One region of the Sphingomonas sp. CD22 genome, then DNA from elsewhere that is predicted to be linked to it. Evidence: riboswitches for the same ligand, from Rfam matches in the RefSeq annotation. Region 1 holds a riboswitch; the other holds the start of a gene.
The links. Region 1 has a riboswitch for glycine ahead of gcvT (glycine cleavage system aminomethyltransferase GcvT). Riboswitches for the same ligand answer to the same signal wherever they lie in the genome.
Positions count from the first base shown of each region.

Region 2: linked by a shared signal. The riboswitch ahead of SFC76_RS16425 (L-serine ammonia-lyase) and the one ahead of gcvT (glycine cleavage system aminomethyltransferase GcvT) in region 1 are both predicted to bind glycine.

Region 1 covers NZ_JAYDYX010000001.1:274,251-286,325, forward strand. Annotated here, with positions in the region: gene rnhA (ribonuclease HI) at 1-223, opposite strand, end outside; gene thrB (homoserine kinase) at 220-1,173, opposite strand; gene ispH (4-hydroxy-3-methylbut-2-enyl diphosphate reductase) at 1,228-2,199, opposite strand; gene SFC76_RS01290 (hypothetical protein) at 2,369-3,004, shown strand; glycine riboswitch at 3,300-3,392, shown strand; glycine riboswitch at 3,393-3,499, shown strand; gene gcvT (glycine cleavage system aminomethyltransferase GcvT) at 3,557-4,762, shown strand; gene gcvH (glycine cleavage system protein GcvH) at 4,762-5,133, shown strand; gene gcvPA (aminomethyl-transferring glycine dehydrogenase subunit GcvPA) at 5,312-6,670, shown strand; gene gcvPB (aminomethyl-transferring glycine dehydrogenase subunit GcvPB) at 6,667-8,238, shown strand; gene SFC76_RS01315 (CcdC protein domain-containing protein) at 8,361-8,861, shown strand; gene SFC76_RS01320 (hypothetical protein) at 8,932-9,282, shown strand; gene proS (proline--tRNA ligase) at 9,412-10,941, shown strand; gene SFC76_RS01330 (rhodanese-related sulfurtransferase) at 11,181-12,075, opposite strand, start outside.
Region 2 covers NZ_JAYDYX010000009.1:14,745-26,819, forward strand. Annotated here, with positions in the region: gene SFC76_RS16395 (sugar transferase) at 1-28, opposite strand, end outside; gene SFC76_RS16400 (glycosyltransferase family 4 protein) at 323-1,453, opposite strand; gene SFC76_RS16405 (glycoside hydrolase family 16 protein) at 1,523-2,425, opposite strand; gene SFC76_RS16410 (glycosyltransferase family 8 protein) at 2,934-3,872, shown strand; gene SFC76_RS16415 (hypothetical protein) at 4,147-5,049, shown strand; gene galU (UTP--glucose-1-phosphate uridylyltransferase GalU) at 5,191-6,063, shown strand; gene SFC76_RS16425 (L-serine ammonia-lyase) at 6,292-7,683, opposite strand; glycine riboswitch at 7,788-7,877, opposite strand; gene SFC76_RS16430 (replication initiator protein A) at 8,229-9,194, shown strand; gene SFC76_RS16435 (helix-turn-helix domain-containing protein) at 9,649-10,476, shown strand; gene parA (ParA family partition ATPase) at 10,805-11,467, shown strand; gene SFC76_RS16445 (ribbon-helix-helix domain-containing protein) at 11,464-11,748, shown strand; gene rfbA (glucose-1-phosphate thymidylyltransferase RfbA) at 11,790-12,075, opposite strand, start outside.

The sequences.
Region 1 (12,075 bases):
TGAGCTTGATCCGGCACGGGCGGGTGAGCACGCGCAGCGCCTCGATCGCCGCGGTCAGCTCCATCCGGTTGTTGGTGGTCAGCGTCTCGCCGCCCGACAATTCCTTCTCGTGGCCGCCGAAGCGGAGCAGCGCGCCCCAGCCGCCGGGGCCGGGATTGCCCTTGCAGGCGCCGTCGGTGGCGATCTCGACGAGCTGCGGGGGGGCGGAATCTGGGTCGGTCATGCAAAGGCCTCCGGATGGGCGTCGTACCAGTCGAGCCGGCGCAGATAGGCGAGCGGGTCCTTGCGCGTCACCAGCGCATCCGCCGGCGTGTCGAGCCAGTCCCACGCGCGGGTGAGCAGGAAGCGGATGCACGCGCCGCGCGCCAGCACCGGCAGCGCGGCGCGCTCGGCGGCGGACAGGCCGCGTGCCCCGGCATAGCCGGCGAGCAGCGCCGGGCCGACGCCGGCGAGCGGCGCGCCCTGCGGATCGAAGGCCCAGGCGGTGTGCATCACGGCGACGTCATAAGCGCGTATGTCACGGCAAGCGAAGTAGAAATCGATCAATCCCGTCACCCGTGCGCCGAGCATCAGGACGTTGTCGGGGAACAGATCGGCATGGATGACGCTGGTCGGCAGATCGTGCGGCCAGTCCGCCTCCACCGCGGCGAGCGCGCAGTCGACACGGGCGAACAGGCCCGGCGCGATCGCGTCGAGATCGCTGCCGCACCGCGTCAGCAGCGGCCGCCAGTCGGCGACGCCGAGGCTGTTGGGCCGGCCACCCTCGAAATCGGCGACCGCGGCGTGCAGCGCGCCGAGCGCGGCGCCGGCGGTGGCGGCCTGATCGGGCGTCGGGCGGGTCACCGAGACGCCGTTGAGGAAGCGGATCAGGCAGGCGGGGCGGCCCTCCAGCGTCTGGATCGCGACGCCGTCGCGGTCGCGGATCGCCGGCGGCACCGGCAGGCCGCGATCGGCGAGGTGATCGAGCAGGTCGAGGAAGAAGGGCAGGTCGCCGGCGTCGACGCGCTTCTCGTAGAGCGTCAGGATGAAGCGCGCGGTGGTGGTGTCGACGAGGTAGTTGCTGTTCTCGACGCCCTCGGCGATGCCCTTGGCGGAGACGAGCTCGCCGACATCGGCGTAGCGGCGCAGGAACGCGGACAGCGCCTCTGCCGAGACGTGCGTGTAGACGGCCATCGATCCCTCCCCCAGTCTCCACGTCCCCCGGACGTGCGCCGGGGGACGGTCGGCCTATGCCGCGGCGTCGAGGCCGCGCGGCAGTTTGAACGCGATCGTCTCGCGCGTCGTCTCCTCCTCGCGCTCGGTGATCGCGAAGCGGGTGGAGAGCAGGTCGACCAGCTCCCGCACCAGCAGTTCGGGCGCCGAGGCTCCGGCGGTGATGCCGAGCGTGCCGACGCCGTCGAGGAACGTCCAGTCGAGCTCGCCGGCGCGCTGGATCAGCCGCGCGGGCACGCCCTCGCGCTCCGCGACCTCGACCAGCCGCACCGAGTTGGACGAATTGGGGGCGCCGATCACCAGCATCGCGTCGCAGGCCGCGGCGATCGCCTTGACCGCCGCCTGCCGGTTGGAGGTGGCGTAGCAGATGTCCTCGCCGCGCGGCGGCAGCATGTTGGGGAAGCGGCGCTGCAACACCGCGACCACCGCGGCGGTGTCGTCGACCGACAGCGTCGTCTGGGTGAGGAAGGCGAGATTGTCGGGATCGACCGGCGCGAAGATCTCGGCATCGGCGGCGGTCTCGATCAGCGACATCGCGCCGGCTGGCACCTGGCCGAAGGTGCCGACGACCTCGGGATGGCCGGCGTGGCCGATGAAGACGATGTGGCGACCGGCGGCGACGAGCCGTTCGGCCTGACGATGGACCTTCGACACCAAAGGGCAGGTCGCGTCGAGATAGTCGAGGCCGCGGTTCTGCGCGTCGGCGGGGACCGATTTGGGCACGCCGTGCGCGGAGAAGACGACCGGTGCGCCGTCGGGCACCTGATCGAGTTCCTCGACGAACACCGCGCCCTGTGCCTTCAGCGTGTCGACGACGAACTTGTTGTGGACGATCTCGTGGCGAACGTAGACGGGCGCGCCGTGCTTCTCGATCGCGAGTTCGACGATGCGGATCGCGCGGTCGACGCCGGCGCAGAAGCCGCGCGGTGCGGCGATCAGCAGTTCGAGGACGGGCTTGCCGCCGTCCGCGGGGAATTGGGAGGCCATGCGGAGCGTTCTACGCGATTGGCCCCGCGCACGGAAGTACGCGAATGCCTCACCGCGCGGAAGTACGCGATTGCTTGCGCGCGCCAAAGCCGGTTCCTATGGTGCGCCGCGCATCGTCCGGGTCCTCCGGCGGCGCATCACCGTCCGTTCGACAAAGGTACGCGTCCTCGTGAAAACCCCGGCTTTAGGCCTGTCCGCCCTCGCGCTGATCCTCTCGGGCTGCGCCAGCAAGGGCGAGATCGTCGAAGGCGGCATCTCCGCCGTGCGCTCCGCCTGCCCGACGGTCGGCGTCGCCGCCGGCACCGGCGACATCACCCTGTTCGATCCGGCGACCAGCAAGGACGCGAGCGCGATCGACGTCGTCGCCAGCATGACCAACGTGCGCGGCGCCTGCAACGACGCCGGCGACCAGATCGCCACCACCGTCAGCTTCGACGTGCTCGCGCGGCGGACGCGGACCGAGGGCCCACGCGACGTGGTGCTGCCGTATTATATCGCGATCGTCCGCGGCGGCTCGGCGGTGACCGCCAAGCGCAAGGGGCAGATCGCGGTGCATTTCGACGCCGGCCAGGCGCGGGCGCAGGCGCGGGGCACCGCCTCGACGCAGATCGCACGTGCGGCGGCGACCTTGCCCGACGAGGTGCGCAACCAGCTCACCCGCAAGCGCAAGGCGGGCGACGAGGATGCCGCGACCGATCCGCTGGCACGGCCCGAGGTGCGCTCCGCGGTGCTGCGCGCGACCTTCGAGGCGCTGGTCGGCTTCCAGCTCACCGACGACCAGCTGAAGTATAACGCGCAACGCTGATACTCCTCCCTCGCGTTCGAGGGAGGGGCGATCGCCGATGGCCGATGATCTGGTCGGCTGCCTCACCTATCCTTTCGTCACCCCGGCCTTGCGCCGGGGTCCCGCTTCTTCGGGACGGCGGACGAAGCGGGATGCCGGATCGAGTCCGGCATGACGGGGGATCGCAGCACCCCGATCGGTCATAGGCGATGGCCCTGCCTTGCGGGGAGGGGAGCGGTACCGCGGCCCGCTTTCCGCATTGACTAAGCCCCCGCCCCCCGCCACAGCACGAGGCGTCGATGCCGGGCGACCGGCATGGGCGGGCGCGGGAGAGAGCCTCTGCACAAGGAGGCCGCCGAAGGAGCAACCACCCCGGAATCTCTCAGGCACAACGGACCGCGCGCTGCCTCATCGACACTCTGGAAAGCGTTCCTTTGAGGAGCCACCGAAGGGGTAAGCCCGCCGCCGCCGCGCGCCGGGTCAAAGCTCTCAGGTCACCGTGACAGAGGGGGTATGACGGATCGAATGCGGCGCTGCGCCGTCTTTGGTCCCGTGCCTTTTTGGAGACGGTTGATGAGCGATTCGCTTTCCGAGACTTTGCCAGACCCGCTCGACGACCTCGAAGGCGACGAGCCCGCCATCCAGCTGCTGCCGCTCGACGGCTGGCACCGCGCCCGCGGCGGCCGCATGGTGCCGTTCGCCGGTTACGAGATGCCCGTCCAATATGAGGGCATCATGGCCGAGCATCTGTGGACGCGCGACTCCGCCGGACTGTTCGACGTCAGCCATATGGGGCAGGTCGGCCTGACCGGCGACGGGATCGACGCCGCCGGTGTCGCCAGGGCGCTCGAAGCGGTGCTGCCGGGCGATATCGCCGGCCTCGCCGCCACCAGGATCCGCTATTCGCTGCTGCTCAACGACGAGGGCGGCATTCTCGACGATCTGATGGTCACGACGCTGCCCGCCGAAGGCGCGCATCCCTTCGGCGCGGCGAGCCAGTATGTCGTCGTCAACGGCGCGACCAAATATGACGATCTCGCCTATCTGCTCGACGTCCTGCCCGAGGATGTGACGCTCAACCTGATGGAAGATCAGGCGTTGCTCGCGGTGCAGGGGCCCAAGGCGGTCGCCGCCGTGTCGCGGCTGATCCCCGGCGTCGAGCAGCTCGTGTTCATGACCGCGGGTGCGTTCGAGTGGAACGGCCATGCGCTGTGGATCAGCCGTTCGGGCTATACCGGCGAGGACGGCGTCGAGATTTCGATCCCCGCCGAGGCCGCCGCCGAGTTCGCCGATGCGATCTGCGCCGAGCCCGAGGTCAAGCCGATCGGTCTCGGCGCGCGCGATTCGCTGCGGCTCGAAGCCGGGCTGCCGCTGTACGGCCACGATCTCGATCCCGAGACGACGCCGGTGATGGCCGATCTCGGTTTCGCTTTGTCGAAGCGCCGTCGCGAGGCCGCCGATTTCGCCGGCGCCGCGCGCATCCTCGCCGAGCGCACCGACGGCCCCGCGGTCAAGCGCGTCGGCCTGTCGGTCGAAGGTCGCCAGCCGGTGCGCGAGGGCGCCAGCGTCGTCGATGCCGACGGCGCGGTGATCGGCCGCGTCACCAGCGGCGGCTTCGCGCCGAGCGTCGGTGCGCCGATCGCGATGGCCTATGTTCCCGCCGCGCTCGCCGAGGCGGGCACGCCGCTGCGCCTCGTCCAGCGCGGCAAGATCCACGAGGCGACGGTCGCACCGATGCCGTTCGTTCCCCACCGCTATGTCCGCGCAGGAGGCAAGTGATGAGCCGTTATTTCACCGAAGACCATGAGTGGGTCGATGTCGATGGCGACACCGGCACCGTCGGCATCTCCGATTACGCGCAGGGCCAGCTCGGCGATATCGTGTTCGTCGACGTTCCCGAAGCGGGCAAGCAGCTCGGCAAGGGCGACGAGGCCGCGGTGGTGGAATCGGTCAAGGCCGCGTCGGACGTCTATACGCCGGTGTCGGGGACGGTGAGCGAGGGCAATGCCGCGCTCGCCGACGACCCCAGCCTGGTCAATTCGGATCCGGAAGCGGCGGGCTGGTTCTTCAAGATCACGCTCAGCGATCCGGCCGAGCTGGAGACGCTGATGGACGAAGCCGCCTACGCGGACTTCGTCGCCAAGCTTTGAGACTGCTCCCCTCCCTGAAGGGTCCCATCAAAGTATTACTTTGATGGCCGCCCGTGAGGGAGGGGCTGGGGGTGGGTGGCGTGCTCGCGTTACGGCTGCCGAGCCGACGAGCCTCACCGTACCACCAGGCCGCCACCCACCCCCGGCCCCTCCCTCAAAGGGAGGGGAGGAGTAGAGAATGCGCTACCTGCCGCTTACCCAGCCCGACCGTGATGCGATGCTCTCGGTCATCGGTGCGAGCTCGATCGACGATCTGTTCGTCGACGTGCCCGAGGCCGCTCGCCTGTCCGGCCCGATCCACGGCCTGCCCAATCACGCGTCGGAACTTGCCGTCGAGCGGCACATGACCGCGCTCGCCCGCAAGAACACGGTTGCCGGCGAGGTGCCGTTCTTCCTCGGTGCGGGCGCCTATCGCCATCACGTGCCGGCGAGCGTCGATCATCTGATCCAGCGTGGCGAGTTCCTCACCGCCTATACGCCGTACCAGCCCGAGATCGCGCAGGGCACGCTGCAGATGCTGTTCGAGTTCCAGACGCAGGTCGCGCGCCTGCTCGGCACCGACGTCGCCAATGCCTCGATGTACGACGGCTCGACCGCCTGCTGGGAAGCGATCGGCATGGCGCGGCGCATCACCCGCAAGGGCAAGGCGATCCTGTCGGGCGGGCTCCACCCGCATTATGTCAGCGTCGCCAAGACGATGGCGAAATATACCGGCGATCATCTCGAAACCTCCGCGCCGGCGCTGACCGCCGAGACCGATCTCGACGCGCTGATCGCGGCGATCGACGGCGATACGTCGTGCGTCGTCGTGCAATATCCCGATATCCTCGGCCGGATCGCCGACCTGACGCCGCTCGCCGACGCCTGCCACGCCAACAAGGCGCTGCTGATCGCGGTCGTCACCGAGCCGGTAGCGCTGGGCGCGATCACCTCGCCGGGGGAGATGGACGCCGATATCGTCGTCGGCGAGGGCCAGTCGCTCGGCGTCGGCCTGCAGTTCGGCGGTCCGTACGTCGGCCTGATGGGCTGCAAGGAGAAGTACATCCGCCAGATGCCCGGCCGCTTCTGCGGCGAGACGGTGGATGCGGAGGGGCGGCGCGGCTTCGTGCTGACGCTGTCGACGCGCGAACAGCATATCCGCCGCGAAAAGGCGACGAGCAACATCTGCACCAATTCGGGCCTGTGCGCGCTCGCCTTCTCGGTCCACATGACCCTGCTGGGCGAGGCGGGGCTGCGCCGGCTGGCGGGGATCAACCACGCCGCGGCCTGCCGCGCCGCGGATCGCCTGTCGCAGGTGCCGGGCGTCGAACTGGTCACCGAGACCTTCTTCAACGAATTCACGCTCAAGCTGCCGGTCGAGGCGCGTCCCGTGGTGCGCACGCTCGCCGATCGCGGCATCCTGGCGGGCGTGTCGCTCGGCCGGCTCTATCCGGACGAGGCGGGCCTCGCCAACGGGCTGATCGTCGCGGTCACCGAAACGACGACCGCGGAGGACGTCGAAACCCTTGCCGCCGCACTCGAGGAGGTTCTGGCATGAGCATCAATCAGAGCGGCTGGCGCCCCGAGATGACCGCCGGCGGCGGCAATGGCGCCGCACCCACCTTCACCGGCAACAAGGCGCTGATGCTGGAAGAGGCGCTGATCTTCGAGATCGGCGATACGCAGACCACCGGCGTCGATTTCGCCGAGGGCGACGTTGCCGGTTCGCGGCTGGGCAATCTCAGCCGCAAGGCACCGATCGGCCTGCCGGGTCTCGCCGAGCCCGAGGCGGTGCGCCATTACACCCGCCTGTCGCGTCAGAATTACGCGATCGATCTTGGCCTGTTCCCGCTCGGTTCGTGCACGATGAAGCACAATCCGCGGCTCAACGAGAAGATGGCGCGCCTTCCCGGGTTCGCCGACGTGCATCCGTTGCAGCCGGTCGATACCGTGCAGGGCGCGCTGGAGGTGATCCACCAGCTCGCGCACTGGCTGGTGACGCTGACCGGCATGACCAGCGTCGCGATGAGCCCCAAGGCGGGCGCGCATGGCGAATTGTGCGGCATGCTCGCGATCAAGGCGGCGCTCGAGGCGCGCGGCGAGGGGCATCGCAAGGTCGTGCTCGTCCCCGAATCGGCGCACGGCACCAACCCCGCCACCGCCGCCTTCGCAGGCTTCGCGGTCGAGGACATTCCCGCCACCGCCGACGGCCGCGTCGACACCGCCGCGCTGATCGCGCGGCTCGGGCCGGACGTCGCGGGCGTGATGATCACCAACCCCAACACCTGCGGCCTGTTCGAGCGCGATCTCCGCACGATCTCGGACGCGGTCCATGCCGCGGGCGGCTACGTCTATTGCGACGGTGCCAATTTCAACGCGATCGTCGGCCGGGTGCGGCCGGGCGACCTCGGCGTCGATGCGATGCACATCAACCTGCACAAGACCTTCTCGACCCCGCACGGCGGCGGCGGGCCGGGCTCGGGGCCGGTGGTGTTCTCCGAGGCGCTGACTCCGTTCGCGCCGCTGCCGTTCGTCGAGAAGACCGCCGACGGCTTCGCACTGGTCGAGGAAGAGACCGCGGGCGAACATCATGCCGGCAGCTTCGGCCGGATGGTCGCCTTCCACGGCCAGATGGGGATGTTCACCCGCGCGCTGACCTATATCCTCAGCCACGGTGCCGACGGCCTCAAGCAGGTCGCCGAGGATGCGGTGCTCAACGCCAATTACGTGCTGCGTTCGCTGGAAGGGGCGCTCGATGCGCCCTTCGCCAAGGCGGGGCCGTGCATGCACGAGGCGATCTTCTCCGACGCCAATCTCGCCGAGGGCTTCTCGACGCTCGACGTCGCCAAGGGGCTGATCGACGAGGGCTTCCACCCGATGACGGTCTATTTCCCGCTCGTGGTCCACGGCGCGATGCTGGTCGAACCGACCGAGACCGAATCGAAGGCGGCGCTCGACCAGTTCATCGGTGCGCTGCGCAGCGTGGCCGAGCGGGCCAAGGCCGGCGACGCCAGTCTCAAGACCGCGCCGCATTTCGCGCCGCGGGCGCGGCTCGACGAGACGCAGGCGGCGCGCAAGCCGGTGCTGGTGTGGAAGGAACAGCCGCTGGCGCAAGCGGCGGAGTAAGTCGCGGCTCCCCGTCGCCCCGGCCCAGAGCCGGGGTGACGGAAGCTGGAGTGCGTATGCCCCTTCCGTAATGACCCCGGCGTCTCTAGTTTCCCTGCCGTAACGGGTGGGGACACGGACGCATGCAGGGACAGCAACCGGGCGGGTGGATCAGCTATGTGGTGCCGCTCGTCGTCGTCGCGGTGGTGATGGCGATCCGCTGGAAGCGGATGGGGCGGGTGCGGCCGCTCACGCTCGAACATCTGTGGATATTGCCGGCGATCTACGCTGTGGTGATCGGCGTCACCTTCGCGCGCTTCCCGCCGCAGGGCTGGGGCTGGGCGTTCTGCCTCGTCGCGGTGGGGCTCGGCGCGGCGCTCGGCTGGCAGCGCGGCAAGATGATGCGGATCACATTGGATCCCGAGACGCACCGGCTCGGCCAGACGTCGTCGCCGGCGGCGTTGCTGTTCATCGTGCTGCTGATCGTCGTGCGCAGCAGCGCGCGCGGCGCATTGAGCTATGCGGGGCCGGTGGGGCTCGATCCGATGGCGATCACCGACGTGCTGATGGCGCTGGCGCTCGGCCTGTTCTCCGCGCAACGGCTTGAAATGTATCTGCGCGGCAAGCGGATGCTGGCAGGCTAATCTTTGGCGATGCCGGCGCGGCTAACAAAACCTCTATAAGACAGGAGGGAATGTCGGCGGGGGCTGCTTTGTGTTCATCCATTGGGGATCGCACGCGCTCAGCCGGCATCTCGGTCCCGACGGTGAGCGCTATTGCACGACGTGCGGCGTCGAGCGCGAGCATTATCTGCAAGTCGACTATCGCGTTCACTACATCATGATCCTGTGCCGCTGGGCGACGGAGATCCAATACGCAAGTTATTGCACTTATTGTGAACGGCGCATTCCAGTTTATCCGGATTATGTGGCGGCGGAATTGGGCGGCTCGCAGGTCCCTTGGCTGGACCGTTACGGCTGGCTGGCGTGCATCATCTTTAGTATCCTCATCAATATCTGGGACCATATTCTCGCACCGCTCGTCGCCGCGGGCGCGCCGCCATAAGACATGCGGGGCCACCGTGATCTGACGGTTTCGCAGGCCGATGGCATTGCGTTACGCATCCGCCGGTACGCTGAGCGACGCCCTCGCGCAGGGGGTGACGGACGGACGTGCTTTGGCTAGGCGTCCCTCATGAAGCACGCTCTTTTCGTCACCCGCGACGCCGACTTCGCCGCCTGGTATCAATCCGTCATCGCCGAGGCCGATCTCGCCGAGGAATCGGGCGTGCGCGGCTGTATGGTCATCCGGCCGTGGGGCTATGGCATCTGGGAGCGGATCCAGCGTTTGCTCGACGACCGGATCAAGGCGACCGGACACGAGAATTGCTATTTCCCGCTGTTCATCCCGCTCTCCTATTTCGAGAAGGAGGCGGAGCATGTCGAGGGCTTCGCCAAGGAGATGGCGGTGGTCACGCACCATCGGCTGATCCCCGACGGCAAGGGCGGGCTGATGCCCGATCCCGCCGCCAAGCTGGAGGAGCCGCTGGTCGTCCGCCCGACCTCGGAGACGGTGATCGGTACCGCGTTCGCGCGCTGGGTGCAGTCGTGGCGCGACCTGCCGGTGCTGATCAACCAATGGGCCAATGTCGTGCGCTGGGAGATGCGCACCCGCATGTTCCTGCGCACCAGCGAATTCCTGTGGCAGGAAGGCCATACCGCGCACGCCACCGCCGAAGAAGCGCGCGAGGAAACGCGCAAGATGCTCGAAGTCTATCGCAGCTTCGCCGAGGAGTGCCTCGCGCTGCCGGTCGTCGCCGGCGAGAAGCCCGAGAACGAGCGCTTCCCCGGCGCGGTCGCGACCTACAGCATCGAGGCGATGATGCAGGACGGCAAGGCGCTGCAGGCGGGCACCAGCCATTTCCTCGGCACCAATTTCGCGCATGCGCAGAACATCCGCTTCCAGAATGCCAGCGGCGAGCTGGAACTCGCCAATACGACGAGCTGGGGGGTCAGCACGCGGATGATCGGCGGCGTCATCATGGTGCATGGCGACGACGACGGCCTGCGCGTGCCGCCGCGGATCGCGCCGTGGCAGATCGTGATCGTGCCGATGCTGCGCGACCAGCCCGAGGACGAGGCGCTGATCGCTTACGCCAAGGACATCCAGTCGAACCTCGCCGGCCTGTCGGCACTCGGCGAGCCGGTGCGCGCGCTGCTCGACCTCAAGCCGGCCAAGGCGGCGACGAAGCGCTGGGGCTGGGTCAAGAAGGGCGCACCGATCGTCATCGAGATCGGCGGCCGCGACATGGCGGGCGGCAACGTCTCGGTGATCCGCCGCGACCGGCTATATCGCGAAGACGGCAAGCTCGACGCGCAGGTGATGGCGCGCGGCGATTTCGAGGCGGAGGCGCCGGCGCTGCTCGCCGCGATCCAGCAGGCGCTCCACGAGGAGGCGCGGGCGCGCATGCAGGCGGCGATCGTGCCGGCGGCGGACTTCGCCGCGGTCGAGGCGCATTTCGCCGAGGGCGTGAAGACCCCCGGCTGGGTCGAGGTGCAATGGGCGCGGCCGACCGGCGCGGCGCTCGACGCGGTGGTCGAGCGGCTGAAGGCGCTCAAGCTGACGATCCGCAACGCTCCCGGCGACGCGGCGGCGGCGGATGGCGCCTGCGTGTTCACCGGCGAACCGGCGGTCGAGCGGGTGCTGCTCGCGCGGAGTTACTGAGGGGTTTCGGTAGGCTGGTCTTCGCTCCCTCTCGGGGGGCGGGGCTATCGCCTATGACTGATCGGGGTGTGCATCGGCGCCTATATCCCCGTCATGCCGAACTTGATCCGGCATCCCGCTGCTTCGTACCGTCCGAAGAAGCGGGACCCCGGCGCAAGGCCGGGGTGACGGAGTGAGCTTGGCGAGCCGGGGGGCGACATGCGGTGGCGCGGGTGCGCGGGTCCTTGGCCCCTGACTTTTCAAGAAGGGGAGGCGTCCGCGTCGTAGCGCCGCCCGACATGCGCCTCGCCGCGGGCGTCGGCGAGCAAGGCCTGGCGATGCCGCTCGGCGTAGCGGGCGCGGTCTTCCGCGCTGCGGTCGGCCTGGCAGCGCGGGCAGCTCACGCCATCCTCGTACAGCGGCGAGGCGCGGTCGGCTGGCGATACCGGCATCCGGCAGGCGCGGCACAGGCCGTGCGTGCCCGGCGTCAGGCCGTGGCCGACCGCGACGCGCTCGTCGAAGACGAAACACTCGCCCTGCCAGCGGCTTTCCGCCGCCGGCGTGTCTTCGAGATATTTGAGGATGCCGCCCTTGAGGTGGAAGACGTCCCCCACGCCCTCGGCCTTGAGGAAGGCGGTCGCCTTTTCGCAGCGGATGCCGCCGGTGCAGAACATCGCGACCTGCCTGGTGCCGGCGAGCAACTCCTCGCGATGCGCGCGGAACCAGGCCGGAAATTCGCGGAAGGTGCGCGTCTGCGGATCGACCGCGCCGGCGAAGGTGCCGACCGCCACCTCGTAATCGTTGCGCGTGTCGATCACCAATGTCGCAGGATCGGCGATCAGCGCGTTCCATGCGGCCGGATCGACATAATGGCCGGCGTCGAGCGGATCGATCGCGGGTTTGCCCATCGTCACGATCTCGCGCTTGAGCCGCACCTTGGTGCGGTGGAACGGCATCGTCTCGGCGCGCGCCTCCTTGACGTCGAGCGTCGCGCAGCCGGGCAGCGCGCGGATATGCGCCAGCACCGCCTCCATCCCCGCATCCGCCCCGGCGATCGTGCCGTTGATCCCCTCGCGCGCGAGCAGCACCGTGCCGCGCACGCCGGCGGCTTCGCAGGCGGCGAGCAGCGGCGCCTGCAATGCGGCGGGGTCGGGG
Region 2 (12,075 bases), on a different contig from region 1:
CGACGAGATCGAGCAGACGCAGGATCATTTCGTTGACGTGATTTTCGGATGGGCGATCGGACACGCGCAGTTCACCGCCCCTTTCCTGGGTTAGATACATAACGACAACCCCTTCACCAGCCCCATCGCACCGCGCCCGTTGCGGTAAGGTTAATACCGCCGAAATAATTCGCGCGCCACTCGGCATCATGGCCGGTTTTGCCGGCGCTACATCATACCATCCTGATAACGGTAGATATTTCCATCACAAGTGTGCCCAGATCGGCACAGCTGGCCGGCGCAACCTGTCGTCTGCCGGGCCAAAGCGCGATTTTCCGTCCGATCATGCGACCGCCGGGCGCCGGCGTTCGGCCTGCCCTCGCGTTTCGCCGACAAGTGATTGGGAAATCTCGACATGGCGGCGCGCAAAGGCATAAGAACTGAGTCCGTCGGGACCCATCCGGCGCTGCGCGGCGACCGCTTGGACGTAGCGCTTCTCGGGGTCGGACAATAAGGCGCCGATCGCGCGCTCGAGCCCGTCGACGTCCCTGCTGGCATAATAAGTTACCGAATCGGCATCGAAATAATCGCGCAATCCGCCGACGTCGCTGGCGATCGCGGCGACGCCGTTGAGCGCCGCCTCCTGCAGGACGGTGATCCCCGAGGCATGGGCGTTGGGCGACAGCGGCACGATCGCGATCGTCGCCTGGCGATACAGCGCCTTGAGGTCGTCGTTATTGTCGACCCCGGCGATCTCGACGTTGGCGATGCCCTCGGCGAGCGCCGCGGGGCATTTGGTCGAGACGATGCGCAGCCGCCAGTCGGGATGCCGCGCCACCGCCTGGATCAGCGTCGGCCAGTCGCGATGCACGTCGTTGCCGACCGCGATAATCAGCTGCGGCTCGCCCGCCTGGCCGCGCACGGGCGGCGTCTGCTCGCTGGCGTTGATCCCGAACAGCACCAATTCGCTGGGACGGTCGGCGAGGCGCTGGCGCGCCATCTCCAGATTCTCGCGCGAATGGAAGGTCAGTATGTCGGCGCTGCGCATCAGCCGACGGTAATAGGCACGGTGCAGGCCAGACAGCCGGTCCCAGCCATCCATCAGCCAGACGCTCTGCGCGAGCAGCTTGGGCCGCTCGGCCGGCGCGAGCCGCTGCAGCGCGAACACCTGGCTGACCGCGAGATGCTGCGATTCGGTGTGCGTCCAGACCACGTCCGCGGCGCGGATCGCCTTGCGATTGCGCCAGGCGTGCAGGACGTCGAAGCCGAGCACGGCGCGCAGCCCGAGCCGCACCAGCCGACCGAATTTGCCTTCGGGATGATCGACCGACTTGGTCATCGCCTCGACCATCGGCATGGCATGGCGATAGCCATAGGGGTCGCGTTCGTTGACGCCGATCAGCTCGCCGCTGTCGAACCTGCGACCCCACCGATCCTCGCCGAAGCCATAGGCCAGGTGGACATGAACCTTCATGATCATCGTCCTATCTCAATCTGTTGGCAGCGAGCTTAACATCGCGACATTGCAAATCACTGACGCGGCTCACTGACGCGGCCGCTTGACGTAGGCCCGCACGTAATCGACCGTCATCGCGCGGTCGTCGGGCATCTTGTCGATCGGCCAGCCACCACCCGCGCCCAGGTTGATGAGCAGCATCTTGGGCTTGAGATACTCGGGCGCCGACGCGAAACAGGCGACCGAGCGGCCGTCGAGGAAGACGTTGATCGCGTCCTTCTCGACGCTGACGCCATAGCGATGCATCCCCGTGGTCAGCGAATCCGGCGGCACGCGGACCACCTTGGGGCCCTGGTCGCGGCTCTTGCCGTCGGTCCACAGATGCGTGGTGGCGAGGAAGGTGGCGGGATCGCGGCCGTAATGTTCGAGCGCGTCGATCTCCGGCGTCGTCTCGCCCTTCTTGCCGAGCGAGCCGAGCCAGAACGCCGGCCAGACGCCGTCGCCCTTGGGCAGGATCGCGCGCATCTCGAAATAGCCGGTGCGCTGCAGGAAGCCGCGGCCCTGCGCGTCGCTCGACGACAGCAGCCCCGAATGCCATTTGCCCTGCGCGTCGCGCTTCATATGGATGGTCAGCAGGCCGTCGCGCACCGAGAAGGGAAAGCCGGGCTGCGGATCGACGAAGGTCGAACTGCCGAAGTCGCCGTTCCACGGCGTATGCGCGGTCCAGCGCGTGCCCGGGCCGCGCGCGGAGACGTCGAGCGTGTCGAACGGCTCGTCGAAGGTCTGGCGATACTGGCGCAGGTCGATCGTCGCGGCGCATTTGGGCAGCGGCGTGCAGGCGGCGGTGGTGGCCAGCGTCAGCGCCGCGCAGCCGGCCATGCCGGCCGACAGCAGGCGGCTGCGCTCGGCGTGGGGGCGATCCGGACGCGTGCCGGCGATACGGGGCCAAGGGCGCGTCCAAGGGCAGGTCCTGGGCAGGAATGGGATCATGGCCACCTTTGCCTTCCATGGTTGGGGGAGCAGCGCGCCGGCCCTTTGCGGGCCATCGCCGGGTTTCTTGCCCGGCTGGCAACCTTCATACGCCGCATCGTCGTCGCGGTCGGCGACACCGATCGGCGCGCCGCGCGTCTACGCACCACCGCGCCAGTCGATCCGACGGTTAACGCAACGGTTAGACTTTCTTTAAGCCAGTCCGCGCCCTGACGCTACCCGTCGCGCCCCGCGTCCGGTTTTGGCACAGAAGCGCGGGGCTATCCGCTATCCCCCGCCGGCAGCGGAAAATAATACGCCGATACGATGGCTCGATGAGCCACGTCGTTCCGTTCCCTCCCTTACGGCGGGTCCCGACATCCGTTATGCCGGTTGCGTTGAGGGAGGAGGCTAGCGTCTTGAGTGACTGTGAAAAATGTCATCAGCGACGCGGCACGGACATCGGTTTCACGAACATATTGACGGCGGTCGGTCGTCCGTCACACAGAGTGGCCGCAAAGGAATTTACGTGACTGTCAATTCTTCCCCGCCGCGATCGTGCATTTGCTACATAGCGAACCAGGGGTATCTGTTCCAATCGCTGGTCAGCGCAATACAGGCACGGCAGTTCTCGCCGGCGCATTGGGACGTGATCGTCTACGATCTGACCCGCGAGCCGGGTGAGGAAAGCCGCCGCATCGAGCATGTCTGCGCGGCCAAGGGGGTCGTGTATCGCTGGGAGGATCCGGCCTTCCTCGGCGGTCTGCACATCATGAACGCGCGGCTGTTCCTCGACCAGCTGCTGCCGGCCGATTATGCGGAGATCCTCTACCTCGACGGCGATACGCAGGTGGTCGGCGACCTGACCCCGCTGCTCGACTTCCAGCCGCAGCCGGGCGGGCTGTGCGCGGTGCGCGATCCGATGATCTATCTCAGCGGCATCGCCCGGCTGCGCGGCGATTTCGAGGACGAGATCACCGAATTCGGCGAGAATTACGTCAACAGCGGCGTCTTCCGGGTCAGCCGGGCGAGCTGGGCGGATATCTCGCGCGAGGCGCTGGCGCAGATCGGCACGGCGACCAGCGCGTTGCATTTCGAGGATCAGACGGTCATCAACCGGGTCACCGAAGGCCGCCGCGATTATGCCTCGATCCGGTGGAATTTCCCGGGGTTCGTGCTCGGGTACGGCATCGACACCATCGCCCCCCCGGCGATCGTCCATTTCATGTCCAATCCACGCCCGTGGCAGGGCGCCTATGCACCGTGGGGACGGTCGTGGCACAAGCCCTATCTCGCCATCGCGCGGGAGTTCCCCGAGATCGGCGAATATTGCGATGCGCTAGATCTGCGTCGGCGCGCCGCCTACAAAGTCAAGCAGATCGCCAAATCCTATCTCGAACGGCGGCTGTGGAGCGAGCCCGAGTTGCTGGAGCATATCCGACGGTTGGAAATGCGGGCCGCGGTGTGATCGCCGCGCCGCCAAGACGATGCGCGGCGATGGCGGCGCGCCGGCGAGGCGGACTGTTCAGCAACCGTACAACACAATTCGCCGTGCAGTGTGGCAATGCGGCCATTGTCCCATCGGAATGCTTGCGTGGCACGATCGTCATGCGTCAGGATGCTGGATTGATACGATGAAATGCGCTACCCGACGCCGATAAAGCGCCCGACCCCGGCGGAATTGCCGCGACGTACGCCCTGCGGAGACACGGGAGCATCATGTACTCCAGGACTGCCCATTGATGCTTGGCCCGGCAAATTCGAAAAATCTGGTCATCACGCGGGCGGGACCGAAAAGCCTGCACGAACGGTGGCTCGCGCCCGCAGCAAAGCGCGACTTCGATCTGCTCGTCGCCTCCTTCGATCCCAACAGCCGCCCGCTCGACGCGGCGGGCACGTTCCACCGCTTCATTCCCGGCACGAAAGTCCAGGGCTGGCGTGCGACGCTGTCGGACAATCACGATTTCATCGCCCAATATGACTATGTCGCGCTGATCGACGACGACATCGACACCGATGCCGACAGTCTCAGCCGGCTGTTCGCGCTCGGCGCCGCGGAGGGGTTCACGATCTTCCAGCCGAGCCTGACCTGGGACAGCTATTTCACCTACGCCGGCACCGCGCGCAATCCGTCGTTCGCGTATCGGGAGGTCAATTACATCGAGATGATGGCGCCCTTCTTCGCGGCGCGCGCGCTGCGCGAGGTCGCGCCGTTGTTCGATTACGGCTGGGAAAGCGGCATCGACCTCGTCTGGGGCAGCGCGCTGCCGCCCGAGGACCGGCGCTTCGCGATCGTCGACGCCATCCCGATCCGCCACACCCGCCCGGTCGGCGCGCTGAAGGAGGCCAACGGCTTCATCAACCGCGGCTATGAATCGGATATCGACGCGGCGCTGGGCCATTTCACGATGCCCTGGCCGAGCCTCGTCGCCTCCTCCGGCGTGACCGCTGCGGGGCAAAGGGTTGGCCGCTGGGGGCTCGCCTGGCGCGTGCTGGCGCTGCTCACTTTGCCCTTCCGGACGCCGACGCCCGGGGCGTTCCGCCGCACCTTCGACCATATCCGCCATCAATGGCTGCGCCGCCCGGCCTATGCCGAAGAGGTCCGCGGCCTGCTCGCGCACGATGCCGCGGGCCGGCTGCGCTGAGCCGACACCCCGTCCGCGCCGGGTCGCGACCGATCCGGCACGAATGCGCGGATGACTGTATTTCCTCTGTCTTCATAACATTCTAGACCCCCCGGCGACGGGTGGTCTCGACCGCCTCCACAGCAATCGATGGGACCAGTCATGACGATCAAGCGCGTACGCAAAGCGGTGTTTCCGGTGGCCGGCCTCGGCACGCGGTTCCTCCCCGCGACCAAGGCGATGCCCAAGGAGATGCTGACCGTCGTCGACAAGCCGCTGATCCAATATGCGGTCGAGGAAGCGCTCGAGGCGGGGATCGAGCAGATCATCTTCGTCACCGGCCGCGGCAAGGGCGCGCTCGAGGATCATTTCGACATCTCCTACGAGCTCGAGGACACGATGCGCGCGCGTGGCAAGTCGCTCAGCGTCATCGAGGGCATCCGCCAGAAGCCCGGCTCGCCGGTCTACGTCCGCCAGCAGGAGCCGCTCGGCCTCGGCCATGCGGTGTGGTGCGCGCGCGAGATCGTCGGCGACGAGCCGTTCGCGGTGCTGCTCCCCGACGAGCTGATGGTCGGCAAGCCCGGCTTCATCGCGCAGATGGTCGAGGCCTATAACCAGGTCGGCGGTAATATCGTCGGCGCGCTCGAAGTCGCCGACAGCGAGACCGACAAATACGGCATCATCTCGCCCGGCGCGATCGACGGCCGCCTCACCGAGGTGAAGGCGCTGGTCGAAAAGCCCAAGCAGGGCAGCGCGCCGTCCAATCTGATGATCCCCGGCCGCTACATCCTCCAGCCCGAGGTGATGCGCATCCTCGAGAGCCAGGAAAAGGGTGCGGGCGGCGAGATCCAGCTCACCGACGCGATGGCGCAGCTGATCGGACAGCAGCCGTTCCACGGCTTCACCTTCGACGGCGAGCGCTACGATTGTGGCGACAAGGCGGGCTATATCCAGGCCAATCTCGCCCTCGCCCTCGCCCGCGCCGACATCGGTCCGAGCGTCCGCAGCTTCGCCGAGGGGCTGCTGGCCAAGTAAGATGTCCGACAGGCCGACGTGTCGAGATGTCGACGTGTCGGCCTGTCATCTTCCGGTCCTGATCGGATGGGCGTTCCACGCGGAGCGATGTGACTGCGCAGCCCTTGCCGACAGGTCGATGTGACGACGTGTCGACAATCCGACGGTTCAACCGAGGTCGGTGCGGTGGGGCAAGCCGTCGTCAGTTCGATCAATGCCGATCTGTCGACACCTCAACACCCCGACACGTCAACATTCCACCACGTTGACGGCGAGGCCGCCGAGGCTCGTCTCCTTGTATTTCGAGCGCATGTCCTCGCCGGTCTGGCGCATCGTCTCGATCACCGCGTCGAGGCTGACGACGTGGCTGCCGTCGCCGCGCAGCGCGAGATAGGCGGCGTTGATCGCCTTCACCGCACCCATCGTGTTGCGCTCGATGCACGGGATCTGCACCAGCCCGCCGATCGGGTCGCAGGTGAGGCCGAGGTTGTGCTCCATGCCGATCTCGGCGGCATTCTCGATCTGGCGGTTGCTGCCGCCGAGCACCGCGGCGAGCGCGCCCGCCGCCATCGAACACGCGACCCCCACCTCCCCCTGGCAGCCCATTTCGGCGGCCGAGATCGACGCGCGCTTCTTGTAGAGCATGCCGATCGCCGCGGCGGTGAGCAGGAAGCGGCGTGCGCCCTCGTCGTCGGCGCCCTCGATCAGCGTCTCGTAGAAGCGCAGCACCGCGGGCAGCACGCCGGCCGCACCGTTGGTCGGCGCGGTGACCACCCGGCCGCCCGCGGCATTCTCCTCGTTGACCGCGAGCGCCCACAGGCTGACCCATTCGAACACCTCGGCGGGGTTGCGGCCGGGGGTGTCGCCGGTGAGGCCCTGCTGGATCGCGCGGGCGCGGCGCCGCACCTTGAGGCCGCCGGGCAATATGCCCTCCTGCGCGATGCCGCGGTCGATGCAGGCGCTCATCGCGGCGCGGACCGCGTCGAGGAACGCGTCGGTCTCCGCAGGGCTGCGCCACGCCTCCTCGTTGGCGCGGACGAGCTCGGCGATCGACAGGCCGGTGGCATCGCCGAGCACGAGCAGATCGGCGCCGGAGCCGAACGGATGGCGCACCGCGACATTGCCCGCGGCGAGCCGCTCGCCCTTGCGCAGGATCGCGCCGCCCCCGATCGAGAAATAGGTCTCCGCATAGGTCGCGCCATCGGCATAGCTGGCGGTGAAGGTCATGCCGTTGGGATGTTCGGGCAGGAAGTCGCGCGGATGGAAGACGATGTCGTCGGGCGCGAAGGCGATGGTGTGGCGACCGGCGAGCGCCAGCCGCCGGCGCGCCGCGATGTCGGCGAGGATCGCCGGCGCCGCATCGGGATCGAGCCGTTCGGGCTCCCAGCCGGCGAGGCCGAGGATCGTCGCGGTGTCGGTGGCATGGCCGCGCCCGGTGAGCGCGAGGCTGCCGTAGAGGTCGCAGGTGACGCCGACCGGAGCCCCCTGCCCCAGCGCGCGCTGCCCGAAGTCGAAGGCGGCGCGCATCGGGCCGACGGTATGCGAGCTCGACGGGCCGATGCCGATCGTGAACAATTCGGCGACGCTGATCGGGCGATCGAGGTTGCGGTCGAGCGGCGCGGTGACGGGATCGGTGTGCATGCGGTCCTTCCGCCGGTGCTGCCGGCCTGCATGCCCCATCTGTCCCTTGCGCCTGAGATCATTATCCCGTCGGCGGGCACCGGGTGGCGCCACTCTCCAGATGTCGTCGTCGATCGGTCCTTCTGCCTGAGAGTTTCCGGGGCGGTTGCTCCTTCGGCGCCGGGGCCAGCCCGGTCTCTCCCTGATCGACGGCGCGGACGGTATCATCGCCCGGCCCCCGGTCAAGGGTGCGGCACCCGCTCGTTCCTTCTTGTCGAGCCATCGACATGTCGACAGATCGACGCCATCGCGTCGGGCAGCGCAGGGATACGAGGGACTTGGCACCGCCGGGTCGAGGCATAGACATGTCGACAATCCGACGCGTCGTATCGCGCATCGCATGGGCGACGCGCTCTCCTGCCGGAAACCGCCAGGGGCCGGCGCGACGCGCCGATCACCCCTCATTTCCTACTCGAAAGCACGAATGGAACCGCGTCCACGCCCATTTTCCCTCGGGAATCCCGTGTGGGGTGCCAAAAGTTCGTGCTTTCGAGTAGGAAATGATCATGGCCCGTTCCCCTGCCCCGACCCGCCCGTCCACCAGCGCCGGCACCGTGCCGCACCGCGACCTGTTCACGCTCGACAGCCCGCTGCACGGCGAGATCCGCGGCGAGCGGTCGCTGATGGCCTTTCCCTTCTTCGCGCTTTCCAAGAACGCCTGGATGAAGCCGCTGACCTATGATCACGCCACCGTGTCGATCGAGGTGCGCCCCTCGGCGAGCGGCGTCGCGACGATCTACGACAAGGAGATCGTGCTCTATATCGCCAGCCTGATGGCGGCGAAGCTCGAGGCGGGCGAGCATGTCGAGCAGGATTTCATCTTCACCGCGCACGATCTGTTCTCGGTCACCGGCTCCAACCATAGCGCGCGCTCCTACGGCCGGCTGTCGGAGGCGCTGGAGCGGCTGCAGGGTACGCAGATCAAGACCAACATCGAAGCGGGCGGGGAGGGGGAGGAGGGCTTCTTCTCGTGGCTGTCCGAAGCAAAACTCCATTATTCCAAGACGAAGAGCGGCGAGCGCCGGCTGAAGGCGGTCAAGGTGCGGCTGTGCGACTGGCTGTTCCGCGCGATCCTGCTCGATCGCCACGTGCTCGATTATGCCGCCGCCTATTTCCAATTGGGACCGATCGAGCGGCGCATCTACGAAGTGGCGCGCTCGACCTGCGAGGAAGGCGGGCTCGACCTCGATCTCGCCACCTTCCGCCTCCAGATCGGCTATCAGAACCCGCTGTCGAACTTCAAGGCGGCGCTGAAGCAGATCGTCGCGACCGACGGCATCCCCGATTATCATCTCGAACTGGTCGAGAGCGAGGCCGCCGAGGAGGAGGGTGCCGCCCCGCGTCGCGGCCGCAAGGCGCCGCAGAACCGGGTGGTGATCACGCCGCGGCCGCAGCCGGGGCAGGCGGTGCTGAGCGAGCATCGCACGATCGTCGAATCGGCTGCCGCCGAGGGAACCAATCCGGCCGGGTGATTCGCGCCAGGGTTGCGAATTGTTACTCGAAAGCACGAATGAATGCGGTGCATTCCTACTCGAAAGCACGAATGGCGGCGCGCCATTGTTACTCAAAAGCACGAATAGAAACGTCTATTCTACTCGAAAGCACGAACTTTTTTCGGGTTAAATACTCGAAAGCACGAATCGTAAGCGCTTCCGCTGTTGGATCATTGCTGCAACAAGAATGACGCGCGGTCATGTCGACCGCGGCGATGTTCATGGAGTGGCCGTGACCACATAAAGGAAAGCCCGGCACGAAGGCCGGGCATCCCAAGGATTATGCGAGAGACCGGCGTCGCCAAACGTCGATCAGTGACTTTTCAACAGCTCACGTCTCCCGAATAGCTCCGAACCCATTCCGGTTCAAGGATGCGCGTTTCGCGCCACGGTCTTTTTTGTCCTCGGTCCCGGCCCCGCAAGGGGATGGAAGATGACGGCGTTTACCCTCGGGGAGGCCAGCGCACGCGTGCTCGCGCGTGCGGAGGGCGGGCTGCGCGATCGATCACGCGCCTCGGCACGCACCCGCGCACCCCATCGCACGGGCCATCGCCCGGGCCATCGCACCGGTGCGCCGGTGCTGCGCGACAGTATCGAGGCGGGGACGTTCGAGGAATTGTTCTTCGCGACGCCGGCGCCCGGCGAGACCGACCGGCTGCTGCGCGCCTGCCGCCGTACGCTCGACGCCGGCCGTCGGCTGCGCCGCGAGGAACGCGCCGGCACCCGCACGCTGAACGCCACCGAGCGCAGCATCGCCGGGCTGACCGCGGCCGCGGTGCGCGTGTTCGAGGAATTGTGCACGCTCGCCAGGCTCAACCAGGGCCGCGTCTACCCCAGCTACGATTGGCTCGCCGAGGCGACCGCGCTCGGGCGCGCCACCGTCGCCCGCGCGCTGCACGCGCTCGAACGCTGCGGCTTCCTCGTTCGCCAGCGCCGGTTCAAGCGGGTGGACGGGGAGGGGCCGCGCTATCGGCAGACCTCCAACGCCTATCGGCCGCTGCTGCCGGCGCGGGTGCTCGCCTATCTGCCGCGCTGGATGCGCCCGGCGCCGCTGCCGGTCGATCAGGAACAGCATCGCGCCGTCGAGGCGCAGGCGCATGCGGCGATGCTGGCGAGCCTGTCGTGCCGGGAACGGGCTGCGGCGAGCGTCGGCGGGATGCTCGGCAAGGTGCTGGCGTCGCTCGGTGCCGCGATCGACCGCGACATCGCCATTGTCTGCGAGTCTCAAAACAATTCGCAACCCCGAATGAATTCTTATTAAATAGGTTGTTTTGGAGTTGGCCTAGCCGGCCAACGCAATCGCCTGACGGCAACGAAGGACGAGCGAAGAGCCCAAACAACCGAAAAACCACACGAAAAGACGGGAGTGCCGGCTACGCCGTCACATGCTCCCTAAGAGGAGCAAGCGGTTTGCGGTGGTGATCCTCACCTGCGGTATCGCGCGTCGAACCGTCGGAGGTCCGAAGGATCGACGCCATGCGGCTCATCGCTCCCGTCACCTTTTCGGCAGGGCAGGGGGCTCGACGCGTCTATATGTCTATACGTCGAGGACTTGCCACGTCGGCATGTAGACATGTAGGGAGGACGACATGGCGACCATCGCGATCATCAGTCAGAAGGGCGGCGCGGGCAAGACGACGCTCGCGCTCCACCTCGCCGCAGCCGCGCAGGATGCCGGCCGCGTCGCGCTCATCATCGATACCGATCCGCAGGCGACCGCCAGCCAATGGGCGGCCTGGCGGCAGGAGGCGCCGCCCGAGGTGATCGACAGCCCGCCGCCACGGCTCACCGCCAAGGTCGAGGCGGCGCGCGGGCAGGGGGCCGAGCTGATCGTCATCGACACGCCGCCCCATGCCGACAGCGCCGCCCGCGCCGCGGTCGAGGTCGCCGATCTCGTGCTGATCCCGTGCCGGCCGAGCGCCTTCGACCTGTCGGCGATCCAGACCACCGCCAAGCTGGTCCAGCTGCTGCGCAAGCCGGCCTATGTCGTCTTCACCGCCGGCGCCCCCAACGCGCCGCGCGTCTACCAGGAAGCGGGCGAGCTGGTCGAAGGCTTCGGCACGCCGCCCTGCCCGGTGCAGATCCCCGACCGCGCCGCCTATCGCCACGCGAGCGGGGAGGGGCGCACCGTCATGGAATATGAGCCCGACGGCAAGGCCGCCGAGGATATTCGACAGCTCTACGCGTGGACATGTCGACAGGTCGGCATGCCCTCAGCCAAGACCAAGACCCGCAAGAAGGTACCTGCATGAGCCGCAAGCCGAGTTTCGCCAATTTGCGCACCGTCGGCGCACCGCCCGCTGCCGTCGCCGCGCCGGCACCCGTCGTGGCACCCACGCCGTCTGCCGGCGCGGCAGGGCAGGGGCCGGCGAGCCGCCAGGGCCGCAAGCAGATCGCCGGCTTCTTCAGCCCCGAGATGTCGTTCGCGATGCACACCCTGGCGCGTCGTCAGGGCCGCAGCCTGCAGGCGCTGATGGCCGAGGCGTTCAACGACGTGCTCAGGAAGCACGGGGAGAGTCCGATCGGGGATTGATATACCCGACATGTCTTCACGTAGACATGTCGGGTATTCTATCAACCAACGGCTTTCAGGATCGCGCGTCCGTATGCCGTCTTCTTGAACATCTCGCCGCGCGTGCGAGCCTCGTCAGCCGATATAAACCCCTGCTCGTAGGCGATTTCTTCCAGACACGCGATCTGGATACCCTGTCGGTGCTGCAGCGTACGCACGAACTCGCCCGCCTCGAGCAGACTGTCGTGCGTGCCGGTGTCGAGCCAGGCATAGCCGCGGCCCATCTGTTCGACGTAGAGGTCATTCGCCTCCATGTAGAGGCGGTTGATGTCGGTGATCTCGAGCTCG